Regions from separate parts of the Priestia sp. LL-8 genome, predicted to be linked through region 1. Evidence: riboswitches for the same ligand, from Rfam matches in the RefSeq annotation. Region 1 holds a riboswitch; each other region holds the start of a gene.
The links. A riboswitch is a leader RNA that binds a small molecule or an ion and turns the genes downstream of it on or off. The one in region 1 is predicted to bind thiamine pyrophosphate.
Positions count from the first base shown of each region.

Region 1 (4,657 bases):
AATGTTTCAACTGGATCAGGAAGCAGCGTTTTATCACATCCAATTACTTCTACTTTCACCATGTCACAAAGTCCAGAAGCTTTAGCTAATTTAGCAATACGTACCGCTTCTTCTGCAGTTTTTGCTCCAGCCGTGTTAGGTAACAGAGTGAAACGCTTCACATCAAGCGCTTCTAGTAAATTAGGCTGATTTTGATCAAAAATATCCATTCGTCTAACAGCAAATGTTAAAATTTCTGTTTCCGACTCTTCTACCGCTTGACGCTGAGTCGTAAAGTCCGGAAATTTCCCTGTTCCTAATAATAAACGTGAATTAAATGTATATTGTCCAATTTTTAACATACTCTTCATCCTCCTCCTACAAATGAAACGACTTCTAATGTATCTCCATCTTTTAAACTTGCATCACTATGTTCTTCTTTTTGTAAAATGTTCTTGTTTAGCTCAACAATTACCACTCGTTCATGCAGGTTCTGAGCCTGCAACAAGTGCTCGACCGTTTCAATTTCATCTCCAACAGTAACGGTCTTACCATTAATGATTAGATTCAATGAACTCCCTCCATTACTCTCGTTAGCTGAAATGATGTAAAAAATGAATGATTCGGCTCTTTCCCTACCAAAGCATCAGCCATAATTTTTCCAGTTGCAGCACTTAATAAAATACCGTTTCGGTAGTGGCCAAACGCCATGTGTAGATTCGCTATTTCAGGATGCTCTCCTAAATAAGGCCAGCCATCATTTGTTTGTGGACGAAGACCTGCCCATGCTTTTTCAAATGTGGCTTCTTTAATAGCCGGCAGAAGCACAGCAGCTTTATCCAGCAGAAATTGAATACCTTGTGCAGAAACGGTCTTAGTAAAATCATGCTGCAGCTTAGTTGCCCCGATTACGATTCTTCCACCAGCCTTTGGAACTAAATAAAAACCTTCATCTAAAAAAATCGTTTTAGAAAGCAGCGGCTTATGACTTTGAAGAGCAATACACTCTCCTTTTACAGGAAATACCTGACCTAAATGTTCAGAAGAAATAAAACGTTTAGCCCATGAGCCTGCTGCGATCACTACTTTTTCTCCATAAAAAGAGCCTTTAGACGTCTGTACACCTTTTACTGTTTCATTTTCCGTAATAAGAGAATGAACGTCACAGTATTCAAATACATCTGCTCCGTGATACAAGGCTCCATGAGCAAGAGCATGTGTTAACTTAGCCGGAGCTAGCTGGCCGTCTCCAGGTATTGTAATGGCTCCGTATATGTCTGGAGAGAGCCCCGGTTCTAACAACCGCGCTTCTTTTACGTCGATCCATCTTACATCTTTGTCCCATTGATGATGCTGATCGGCTTTTTTCTTTAATACGTGTGCATCTTCTTCTGTTACAGCGACTTTTAATAAGCCTTTTTGAATAAGCTCTACGTCGATTGCCGTTTTTTCTTTTAGTTCCTTCACCAGTTCAGGAAACATACTTCTGCTCTTAATAGCAAGGTCTAAAAGAGGACCTTCTTCATCAATTTCAGCTTGAGCACCTAAAATACCAGCAGCTGCACTTGAAGCTTCACAACCAATTTGATTGCGCTCAAGAATGGCTACTGACGCTCCTTGTTTTGACAAATGATAAGCGATAGAAGAGCTAATTATGCCTCCTCCGACTAACAGTACATCATAATGCTGCTTCATTTTCTCCACCTCCAGATGTCCATATATGAGAATATTGTTTGATTGCTTTAAGCGGATCTTGCGCAAGCATGACACCAGACATCACAGCTATACCGTGTGCTCCTGTTTGCAGCACCTCTTTGGCATTTACAGGTGTAATTCCACCAATCGCAATAACTGGTATCTTCACAGCGTCTACTACTTCTTTTAACGCTGCTATCCCTCGGCTTTTTAATTCTTTTTTTGAATGAGTTGAATAAATATGTCCGTATAGAATATAGTGAGCTCCATCTTTTTCAGCTTCTAGAGCTTCTTCCACAGAGTGAACTGATTTTCCGACAATAAGAGAAGGAAATGCGTCTCTAACGCACGAAACGTCTAAACTATGATAGGCAAGCTGCACCCCTTTTGCTTTTAAAGCATGCGCTACATCAACTCGGTCATTTACAATCATTTTAGAGCGACAAAATGGCAGGCTTTCTAGTAAACATTGAATCTGCTTTGCCGTTTTCTTTTTTTCTCTAATATGAATGGCACCCGCAAAAGGCACGATAGCCGTTAAAATGTCCCGAACCTCTTCAATTGGCTGCTTATCTGTTGTAATGACATGAAATTTAGGAATATCCATATGATCGAAACCTTTCCATTCAGAATAAAGAGAAATTTCAATCACTTTATCTTGTGTAGAGGGCTTTATTACATACAAAAAAACCACCCTACAACGTAGAGTGGTTAGCATGTATCGTTATGTAAACATGATCGCCACTTCCCTACGCTGGTACAAACCAGATCAGGTTCAAAGGGTCCGAAATACATTCGTCTCAGCTTCAAAAAGCTCCCCTAGTGATTGCTATTTATTGATTTTGTTTTTGCACTTAAAATTATAACACAACTAGATGTAAATACAATATCTCTTTATGCTCTTACGGCTCTCTTCCTTTTATAGATGTATCTTTTAAGCTTCTTTACTAAGAGGCCCGGCGCACCGCACCATTCTGCTTTTTATATGGTTAGTAATCGGTATAGTCGTCAAATTCTTCTTTGTCTTTTTCCTTTTTCCGATCCCATATAAACAGCAGGAGTAACATAATAAAAGTTAGAATATAAAAACCGTAAAAAATAAATGCCGCCACAACATTTATAAATAAAAATAAAAAACCGATGATCTGACCTGCAACAGCCACAATCAACAAAATGTATTTCCAAACTTCTGCTTTTCTATCCATTCTCTACTTCTCCGTCTTTTTGTTTTTCCCTACTAGAAACTACTAGAAACGTTCTCTTTATTTAAATAAAAACGTTCCTGCCAGTAAACCGACTGTAAATAAACCAATTGTTCCAAATGCTGAAATCCCCACGTACACCAACATTTTCTGATAAGATTTTTCTCGAATTAACTGCACGGTTTCCACACTAAACGTTGAAAAAGTGGTAAAAGCCCCGAAAAAACCAATGCCGATCATTAGAAATATTGAATCATTATAAGCATGACTCGGAACCTTTCCATAATAACTACCGTAAAAAAGACCAAGTCCAAACGCACCAAGCAAGTTAACAAACAGCATTGATACTGGAAAAGGAGGATTTGAAGCTGTTTTTGTAACCTTTAATCCCAAAAGATAACGGCATATGCCTCCAGCTGCCCCCCCAAGTGCCAAGCTCACTATGCTCATTTACTTCACCTCATGTACTTTTACTAAATTTTTTCCTGCCGCTTCACCGCATAGATAGCCTGCTAAAGCAAAAAGGATTCCACCTACTAAAGAGACAATGAAATAAATGGCTCCACCCCATAAATAATGCTGAGTGAGAGAAACGAAGTCTCCTGCAAACGTTGAATACGTGGTAAAACCGCCGCATAAGCCCACGCCTAGTCCAAGCTTGATCCATTCCTTTGGCTGTTTCCATGCAAAAAATCCCGTTAATAGTCCTAATATGAAGCTACCTAATAGGTTTTCAATTACTGTTCCTATTGGATACCCCGTATATAATAAGGAAAGATTTAGAAAATAACGTGCATATGTACCAGCGATAGCACCAAAGGCAATTGAGATTAAGTTTATGGCTTTCATCATATCGCTCCGTTTCATAAATTCTTCTTTAAGTGTACCATAAGGAATTTATTTCTACCTTAACATTTAACTATATGTTTATTGCACCAAAAGTCATGAAAAAATGAAAGAGAAAATCGTCGCATGAAACTTCCTTTTTACTCCTCAAACATCCCTTAAAAATCCATTTAATCCAAATTATAAAATCTTTCTGTATCCTTATGACAAACCGTGTATAGAAGGTATATTTCCCTTATTTTAAGTCACATTAATCGTATAAGTTTTTTTTGTTGACTTTTGCTGTGTTCTTGTTTAGTATCACAGAGTATCATTTCCTATCAGAATACTAGGGGGTTTAGAAAATGAAGAAATTTGCTGCACTTTTGTCGCTACTATTAGCTTTCACAGTTGTGCTTGCCGCATGCGGTTCTAGCTCAAAAAATGAAGCAAACAATGGAGACAATAAATCTTCACAAGAAGATTTATACAATAAAGTGAAAAAAGATGGCGTATTAACAATTGGAACTGAAGGTACATACCCTCCGTTCACTTTTCATGACGACAAACAAAAGCTAACTGGGTTTGATGTAGAATTGGCTCAAGAAGTAGCTAAACGTCTTGGCGTAAAAGCTGAGTTCAAAGAAACACAGTGGGATGGCATGTTTGCTGGATTAGATGCTAAACGATTTGACATGATTGCTAATGAAGTTGGTATTCGTGAAGATCGTCAAAAGAAATACGATTTCTCTGATCCATACATCCAGTCAGGGGCTGTATTAATTGTTCGTAAAGACGAAAAAGATATCAAATCATTTAAAGATTTAAAAGGAAAAAAATCAGCGCAGTCATTAACAAGTAACTATAAAGACATGGCTCAATCTTATGGTGCAAACATTACGAGTGCTGAAGGTTTTGCTCAAGCAGTAGAACTAATGAGCGCAAACCGTGTTGAT
Region 1 covers NZ_JAZAQH010000001.1:525,028-529,684, reverse strand. The annotation lists gene U9R83_RS02815 (thiazole synthase) at 1-341, opposite strand, end outside; gene thiS (sulfur carrier protein ThiS) at 347-550, opposite strand; gene thiO (glycine oxidase ThiO) at 547-1,674, opposite strand; gene U9R83_RS02800 (thiamine phosphate synthase) at 1,658-2,281, opposite strand; TPP riboswitch at 2,404-2,505, opposite strand; gene U9R83_RS02795 (hypothetical protein) at 2,664-2,879, opposite strand; gene crcB (fluoride efflux transporter CrcB) at 2,937-3,326, opposite strand; gene U9R83_RS02785 (fluoride efflux transporter FluC) at 3,327-3,743, opposite strand; gene U9R83_RS02780 (amino acid ABC transporter substrate-binding protein) at 4,067-4,657, shown strand, end outside.

Region 2 (4,657 bases), 1.6 Mb from region 1:
TTTAAAATAGCAATGGTGCCTGCAGAACGCGTCAAGCTTACTTTTTTCCCTAAATAAGAGCTATATGTCACCATGCAGGATAATCCCACGCAAAGCGAGAAAAACGACTGACCGAGCGCATAGAGAATAGATGACCCTGTAATGGCTGAAAAATCCGGTTTTAAAAAGAACTTTACTCCGTCCATAGCTCCGTCCAATGTTAAAGAGCGCACAACAATAATGATAAAACAGATAAATAACAGCGGCATCATATATTTATTAGCACGCTCTATTCCTTTTTGTACGCCTTTTGAAATAACAAACACTGTAATTAATAAAAACAGCGCCTGTGCACCTAATACTACATAAGGTTGACTAATGACAGCATTAAATAGCGGACCATACTCTTTTCCGCTTAGCATGCCGGTTACGCTCATAATCGTATATAAAATCACCCAGCCGCCAACGACGCTGTAAAAGGAAAGCAATACGACACAGCTGACTACTCCCAGCCTGCCAATCCATACCCAAGCGGACTTCGGGGCAATTGCCTTATAAGCACTAATTGCTTCTTTTCCCGTATGTCTTCCAATGATAAATTCTGCCAGCAGAAGCGGCAATCCAATAAAAATTGTAAATAAAATAAACAACGCAAAAAATGCTCCACCGCCACTGGTTCCCGTTACGTATGGAAATTTCCATATCGCTCCTAGACCAATTGCTGCCCCAGCAGATGCTAAAATAAAACCGAGGCGTGAAGACCACTGATTTCCTTTACTCATATAATGTTACTCTCTCCTCTTCTAAACTCAAAACTCACCTGATTAGTACTGTACCATAAATGCAGAAGAAAATCATTCCCGTTTTACTTTTTTGTATAAAATGATATTTATATAAAAAAATGAAGAAGCAGCGGCTTCTTCATTTTAGGTTCGATCTTTTTATTCAACAATTATTCTCTGTACGATGATTCATCTCCACGGTAGGCTTCCTGATTTGATATTTCTTCAATATGCATATGCCCTTCTCTTTCTAACCGAAGAACCGTACGCTCTGCATCTTCATAACTCTCGCACGTCACTTGTTTATACTCCATAGTATCTTTATCTGTGTAAGCGACTATATATGTTTCCATTTTAACTCCTCCTATATAACCTATATGTAACGTATGTTGCCTTTTTCATTTATTTCTAAACATATAGGCTCCAAACCAAGAGCCTAGCATACTATAATAACGGGACTTCAATTTAAAAAAGTTGAATTTTTCATTACGCACCGATGCAACATGGAGGTTACACTTATGACATTTATTTTATCATTCATACCAATTGTTGTTCCTTTTGGTATTTTAATTAGCTTAATTGCTTTTACAGCTGCTTTTTTACAATCAAAAGAGCATCATAAAAAGCTCTAGCTTATATAGGCTAGAGCTTCTTTTTACAAACGTCTATAGCGCTTAATCAATCCTACAATAATAGCAATTGCTAATAAAACAACTGAAATAATGACCGTGATTACAATGGACTGATTTCCACTTTGTTTTACCGCAATGGCAATATAAGCCCAAACAAAAACAAGCGGATAAACAGCGTCTCGGTTTTTTAATGTGAATGTAATGCCAAGCACGGCCCCTACTAGCAGCATAATAATCGTCCAGGCTAACTCGTTTAAGCCAAGCAAATGTTCTATTCCATTCGCTTGAAATACGACAAACACATTAACAATAGTCGCAACGGAAATCCAGCCAAGATAAAGGGAAATCGGCAGACGCATGAACCATGTTGTCATCCGAGAATGCTGAATGATGGAATACACAACCATTAATGTACCCAAAATAAAGAACATAACTAAAAGTGATAACTTATAGTAATCGTTTTGGAAAATAAAAATCCATGCACTGTTCAACAAACAGTTTAGGAAAAACCAAATGCCTATACGTGCGTATATCTCCTTTTGATCTTCTCTTGCAAAAAATTGACGTATAACCCAAATGGTTAATAATAAATAAATAACGCCCCAGATAGCAAAGGCATAACCGGCTGGTGTAAACAACGTAGGAACTTGTGCAGAAGCCTCTGCCGTTGTTTTTCCTCCTATTGGAATAGCATTTGCTAAATAATTCACAAGTAGTGTAATAGCCAAACCTACTACATTTAATACGGCATACAAACGAAATTTTGCCATTTTATTCTCTCCTTTCTTCTATTTATAGGGGGAAATGTTTTGGAGACCAAAACGGCTCTTCCCTTCATTAATACCTCTTCTCCCCTAAAAATATGCATTTTTACACAAAAATGATTAAAAACAGCTTAAAGAAGCTGCCTCTTTAAGGGATAAAAAACAGTTTGCTTCCAAGTTTTAATATCACTTTTCATTTTTCAGAATATATGGTAAGTTAAACATAGATTAACAGGAAGTCCACTAGGGGTGCCCATCGGCTGAGACAAGTTTTCTTGATCCCTTTGAACCTGATCTGGCTCATACCAGCGTAGGAAAGTGGCAATGTTCAGTTTCTTACTGTCCTTTGCCACTCCGCTTATAAACGGAGTGTTTTTTATTTCCTTTATGTGCTTGTTTGTGACTTCCTCATATTAAAGGAGGATTTTGATGTCATTTTCATCTCAATTAAGACAAGAAGCAAACTATATTTACGAAGCAATTTTTAACCATCCTTTTATTAAAGGAATTGCTGAAGGAAACGTGCCAAAAGAAGCGCTTATTCACTACGTTTCTCAAGACTATGAATACTTAACAGCATTTGTCCGCATTTACGGCGCTGCTTTAACAAAATGCCGCACGCGCACCGAAATGGAAGCCTTTAATGCCGGCATTTCTACGGTGTTACATAGTGAAGTTCACCCTCACAATAATTTTTGTGAAGTAGCAGGCGTACGCTATGAAGACCTTCACACTGAGACGCTTTCACCGACGGCTAGTCACTACATCAATCATATGATGAGCGTTGCGCATACAGGCAGCTTAGCGGAAATCATTGCCGTGCTCCTTCCATGTCCGTGGACGTACGTTGAAATTGGCCAGCGCATTACAGAGCAAGTAAATCCATCTCCTTCTCATCCTTTTTATGAATGGATTCAGTTTTATAATAATGAAGAAATGAATGGCACAACACAATGGTTTTGTAACAAGCTTGATGAACTTGCAGAGCAAGCCACTGAAGAAGAACGTAACCGTATGAAAGATCACTTTATCAAAAGCTGTGAACTCGAGTATTTATTTTGGGAAATGGCATATACCCAAGAAAAATGGCCGCTTTCTCAGCTTTCACTTTCAAAATAACAAAAAAGCCTCCTATCAGGAGGCTCTTTTATTTCAATAATTTTTTGATCATTTTCAAGCTTTGTTTTTCCGAAGGATAGCGGAATGACAAATCAAACTTGGTTGTTTGAGACAGCATGCTTTTAAAATGAGAAAATGTCCGGAAGCTGTCTTCTCCATGATATTGACCCGTACCGCTCTCTCCTACTCCGCCAAAGGGTAAATACGGCGTAGCGATATGCATAAGCGTATCATTTATACAGCCTCCTCCAAATGAAAGACGCTCCGTTATGACGTTTTGCACATCTTCACTTTCTGTAAATAAGTAAAGAGCTAACGGCTTAGCTTTTTCTTGGACTTTGTGAACGACTTCGTCTAGCGTTTCGTATTCAATTAAAGGAAGAATTGGTCCAAAGATTTCTTCTTGCATAACGTCCGAATTCCAGCTCACTTCACTTAACACCGTAGGCTCTATTGTTAACCTGTCCTTCTGATATCCGCCTCCAACTATAGCATTTCCGTCTTTTAAAAACTCAACTAGCCGAGTAAAATGGCGCTCACTGACAATACGGCCGTAGCGGTCGCTTTCAAGTGGATTACTACCGTAAAATTGATAAATTGCTTCGCGAAGTTTCTCTACCAGCTGCGCTTTCACTTTTTTATGCACGAGCAAATAATCAGGAGCAACACACGTTTGGCCTGCATTCATTCCTTTGCCAAACATAATCCGTTTCGCTGCAAGATCTAGGTTTGCATCTTCATGTACAATGCACGGACTTTTCCCGCCTAGCTCAAGCGTGACTGGAATAAGCTGCTTCCCTGCTTCTTGCATAATAATTTTCCCTACATTTACACTTCCCGTAAAGAAAATATAATCAAGGGGCTGTTTTAAAAGCAGGCTTGTCGTGTCTACAGCGCCTTCAATCACCGTCACAAATGCTGGATCAAAAGCCTCAGCTAGTAATTCTTGTATAACGCGAGATACGCTAGGCGTTAATTCAGAAGGCTTGATAATCGCCGTGTTTCCAGCGGCAATCGCTCCTACTAAAGGAGACAGCGCTAATTGAAACGGATAGTTCCACGGGGCAATAATTAACGCGACTCCATACGGTTCAGGAACAATTTTCCCTTTAGAGCCCACATGTGTTAAAGCGGTTTTTACTTTTTTAGGCTTCATCCATTTTGCTAAATGCTTAAGCGTAAATCGAATTTCCTCTAGTAAAATTCCAATTTCTGACGTGTACGCCTCTACTTCAGATTTATTCAAGTCTTGTTTTAACGCATCCATAATTCTCTGCTCGTTTTGTTTGACTACGTCTCTGAGCTTATTCAGCGCTTGAATGCGGCTGCTGATGCTCTTTGTCTTTTGCGCATAGAAATATTGCTTTTGTGTGGAGACAAT
Region 2 covers NZ_JAZAQH010000001.1:2,075,618-2,080,274, reverse strand. The annotation lists gene U9R83_RS10535 (sodium-dependent transporter) at 1-761, opposite strand, end outside; gene U9R83_RS10530 (hypothetical protein) at 932-1,114, opposite strand; gene U9R83_RS10525 (TspO/MBR family protein) at 1,417-2,163, opposite strand; TPP riboswitch at 2,393-2,491, shown strand; gene tenA (thiaminase II) at 2,587-3,276, shown strand; gene U9R83_RS10515 (aldehyde dehydrogenase) at 3,305-4,657, opposite strand, start outside.
Region 2: another riboswitch for thiamine pyrophosphate. It lies ahead of tenA (thiaminase II); the one in region 1 lies ahead of U9R83_RS02800 (thiamine phosphate synthase).

Region 3 (4,657 bases), 350 kb from region 1:
TGACAAAAGCAGCTGTGCAAGCGAAGTGGCTTCCGGCGGATTCACAGATTGCTATTCTTTTAACCGTTATCGGAAGCGGTTTATTTGCTTATCTTGGTATTTTAGTAGGTATTAATGCCGCAAAAGAGTTTGGAGGTTCGCCAGCTCTAGGAGGCTTAGCCGGTATTTTAGTCATTAATCCTGCCGTAGCTGATATTAAACTTTTTGGGGAAGCACTTCTGCCGGGGCGGGGTGGCTTAATAGGCGTATTGCTTGCAGCAATCTTTATGGCCGTGTTAGAAAAACGAGTACGTAAATTTGTCCCTCAGTCACTGGATATTATTATTACACCAACCGTTACGGTGTTAATTACAGGAATTATTACGTATGTGGTATTCATGCCAATCGGCGGCTTGATTTCAGACGGAATCACAAAAGGTCTTTTAGGAGTTTTAGAGGTTGGAGGAGTTGTAGCAGGCTTTGTTTTAGGGGCAACGTTCTTGCCGCTCGTCATTACGGGACTGCATCAAGGCCTTACTCCTGTTCATTTAGAGCTTATCAATTCAATTGGAGATGATCCGCTTCTTCCTATACTAGCAATGGGCGGAGCCGGTCAGGTCGGTGCAGCTTTTGCTATTTATATCAAAACAAAGAAAAAACGTTTAAAGCGAGCAATTGGAGGCGCACTTCCTTCAGGACTGCTCGGAATCGGAGAGCCGCTTATTTTTGGAGTCACACTTCCTTTAGGGCGTCCATTCTTAACCGCTTGTCTTGGAGCTGGAATCGGCGGAGCGTTTCAGGCGCACTTCCATATTGCAACTGTAGCAGTGGGAGTATCAGGTTTACCGCTTACGTTTTTAGTTCATGCGCATCAAATTCTTCTTTATTTACTTGGATTAGTTATTGCTTACGCAGCAGGCTTTATTTGTACCTATTTCTTTGGATTTAACGATGAAATGGCGAGGGAGTTTGAATGATTGGCATTTCGTTTTATTTGAACGATAGAGATGCCAAACAAAGATTAGTAGAAGCGAGTGAATGCGGCGTTACACGCGCATTCACTTCACTTCACATTCCAGAGGAAAAAGGAGATTTGGCTGAACGGGCAAAAGAATTGCTTCATGTGGCTAGAGAGTGTGGAATAAGCGTGTATGCAGATGTATCCAAGGATACACCAGTTCATTTAGGTATCGAAAGCCTTATGACTCTATCTTCACTTGGCGTATCAGGTATTAGACTAGACGATGGCTTTAGCGTAGAAGAAACGATTTTACTTGCGAATGAGTTTTATATTGCCCTTAATGCAAGTACATTGTCAAAACAAGAAATAGAAGCGCTGTTATCTGCAGGCCTTCATCATCATCAGCTGCTTGCTTGGCATAATTTTTATCCGCGGCCTGAAACAGGGCTTGAAGAAACGTTTTTTCAACAGCAGACAGATTTATTCAATGAACTTTGTATTCCAGTGTGTGCTTATACTCCTGGAGAAGGCGAAAAGAGAGGTCCTATTTATCAAGGTCTTCCTACTAGAGAGAAGGACCGTAATAGATGTCCTTTTATCTCTGCAGTAGATTTATACGGATGCGGAGTAACGGAGGTTTATATTGGAGATCCATACGCCAGTTCAAGTTTATTAAAACGTTTAGTTCAATATCAAGAAAACCGCATTATTCCGCTACGCATTCGTTCACCTCATATACAGGGAACGTACAGCGTGCGTCCGGATATATCAAGAGACGTTCTGCGTTTGGTGGATACACGATCTGTAGAACCAGTGCCGCCATATCATACAGTCGAGCGCGGAATTGGAGCAATTACAATGGACAATGATGGCTACGGACGTTACAGAGGAGAGGTTCAAATAGCTAAAAGGAATTTGCCTGCAAATGCTAATGTTAACGTGATTGGGCATGTGATAGAAGAAGATCATGAACTGCTTTCGTTAGTGAGATCGGGTCAAAAACTTGAGCTTATTACTGTCTAAATGGAAAAAACGTGTATTTTTAAAGAAGCTGATAGCTAACTAGTAATCTTACAAAAACAAAGAGCACACACTGCTTGAAAAAGGTGTGTGCTTTTTATTTTACTAAAAAGGAAACTATTTTCATTACCCTATCATGAACCTTTCTATTGAATAAAACGCTTTACTATGATAAAACTATTACAGGTAAACATATGATAATAGATTAATTTCATAGAGATACAACACCACTAGGGGTGCTTTCGAAGCTGAGAGAGACGAGAAGTCTTAACCCTTATAACCTGAACTAGGTAATACTAGCGTAGGAAAGAGGTATTGTAATGGATGTTTTGTATGGGATTTCCTTACGAACTCGTTATAATAATTTTGTGTACATAAACAAAAACACTTCTTTCCTGCGAAAGAAGTGTTTTTTTATGCGTAAAGGAAGGTGTCATACATGGAAGAAACAATTGATTTGCTTGTCAAACAGGTAGAGGAGCGCAAAGGAGAGTTAATCCAGTTATTAACAACGCTTGTTTCGTATAAAACGCCAGCGCCTCCTGCACGAAATTCTCATGAAGCGCAGCTGTACGTAGCGAATTTTCTTAAAAACTGCGGTTTCTCCATTGATATGTGGGACTTATATTCTAACGACCCCATCGTAGTGGGTACGTTAAAAGGACAAAAATCAGCTGACTATCAAAGCCTGATTATTAACGGTCATATGGATGTTGCTGAGGTACAAGAAAATGAAAAATGGGAAACAGATCCGTTTGAAGCTGTCGTGAAAGACAATAAAATCATCGGACGCGGAGTTGCTGATATGAAAGGCGGCTTGGCAGGAGCGTTGTTTGCAGTTCAGCTTTTAACGGAAGCAGGAATCAAGCTGCCGGGAGACTTGATTTTTGAATCCGTTGTAGGAGAAGAAGTAGGAGAGGCAGGTACGCTGCAATGCTGTCAGAAAGGGTATACAGCTGACTTTGCGCTTGTAGCGGATACAAGTGATTTGCATATTCAAGGTCAAGGCGGAGTCATCACGGGATGGATTACGATAAAAAGCAGTAAAACCTATCATGACGGTACACGCCGAAGTATGATTCATGCTGGAGGAGGGCTTTTAGCCGCAAGCGCTATTGAAAAGATGGCAAAAGTGATCGGAGGGCTGCAAGAATTGGAGCGTCACTGGGCTGTTACAAAGAGCTATCCAGGATTTTTGCCAGGGACAAATACGATTAATCCAGCAGTAATCGAAGGCGGAAGACATGCTGCTTTTATTGCAGATGAATGCAGGCTGTGGATCACCGTTCACTATTATCCCAATGAATCGTACGACCAAGTATCAAAAGAAGTGGAAGAATACATTTTAGCTATTGCAAAAGCGGATCCATGGTTAAAAGATAATCTGCCAACCTTTGAATGGGGAGGCACATCAATGATCGAAGACAGAGGAGAAATCTTTCCGTCATTAGAAATTGATGAAAATCATGGAGGAGTGCAGCTGCTTGCAAATACTCATGAACAAATGGAAGGGAAAAAGCCTCCAATTGATGTGTCAACTAGCGTAACAGACGGGGGATGGCTAGCTGATGCGGGAATTCCGGCGGCTATTTACGGTCCGGGAAATTTAGCAAATGCACATGCTGTGAACGAACAATTAGATATTAATCAGCTTGTTCAATATACAAAAGTGATGGTGCAGTTCATTTATACGTGGCTGCATACGCATAAGGAGTGAACATCATGAAATTTAGTGAACGATTATACGAAAAGCTGCAGCCTATTTGGCGTCAAAATCATAATCATCCCTTCGTACAGGGAATGGGAGACGGAACGCTTGAAAAGGAAAAGTTTCGCTTTTACATGATTCAAGATTACCTTTACCTAATTGATTATGCCAAGTTATTTGCAATTGGAGCCATGAAAGCTACCGATCTTCAAACGATGGGGAAATTTGCAGGCCTTTTAGATTCTACGTTAAATGAAGAAATGAGCCTTCACCGTGAGTATGCCAAGAAATTTGAAATCAGCGAAAAAGAATTAGAAAAAGCGCAGCCATCGCCTACAACGCTTGCATACACACACTATATGCTACACGTTGGTCAAAGCGGAACATTAGCTGAATTAGTGGCGGCTCTTTTGCCTTGTATGTGGAGCTACTGGGAAATAGGAAAAGAACTCAGTGAAAAGCCTGGAGCTAGCAATGAATTTTACCGCGAGTGGATTGAAATGTACAGCTCAGAAGAATTTGGAGAACTTGCGACGTGGTGTATCAACTTATTTGACTCACTTACTGAAGACAAATCAGAAGCGGAGTTAGAAAAGCTCGAAGAAATTTTCTTAAATACGACGCGTTTTGAGTATATGTTCTGGGATATGGCTTATAACGAAGCGATGTGGCCAATTCATGAATAACTCTGTGTTATCTTTTCAAAACGTCAGTTTTACGTACAAAAATGGTGATAAAGCGATTTTAAAATCATTAAACTTAGACGTGAAAGAAGGCGAGTTTGTCAGTATCGTTGGAGCGAGCGGATCTGGAAAAAGTACGTTGTTTCGTCTCATTACAGGTCTTGAACAGCAGAGTGAAGGCGATATCGTGATTAACGGGCAGTCTTATGAAAAGCGACTAGGAAAAGTAGGCTACATGCCGCAGCAAGATTTGCTGCTTCCGTGGCGTACAATCTTAGACAATGCAGCGCTGCCGCTTGAGCTGCA
Region 3 covers NZ_JAZAQH010000001.1:873,359-878,015, forward strand. The annotation lists gene U9R83_RS04515 (PTS transporter subunit EIIC) at 1-956, shown strand, start outside; gene U9R83_RS04520 (MupG family TIM beta-alpha barrel fold protein) at 953-1,963, shown strand; TPP riboswitch at 2,183-2,285, shown strand; gene U9R83_RS04525 (acetylornithine deacetylase) at 2,400-3,677, shown strand; gene tenA (thiaminase II) at 3,683-4,354, shown strand; gene U9R83_RS04535 (ABC transporter ATP-binding protein) at 4,347-4,657, shown strand, end outside.
Region 3: another riboswitch for thiamine pyrophosphate. It lies ahead of U9R83_RS04525 (acetylornithine deacetylase); the one in region 1 lies ahead of U9R83_RS02800 (thiamine phosphate synthase).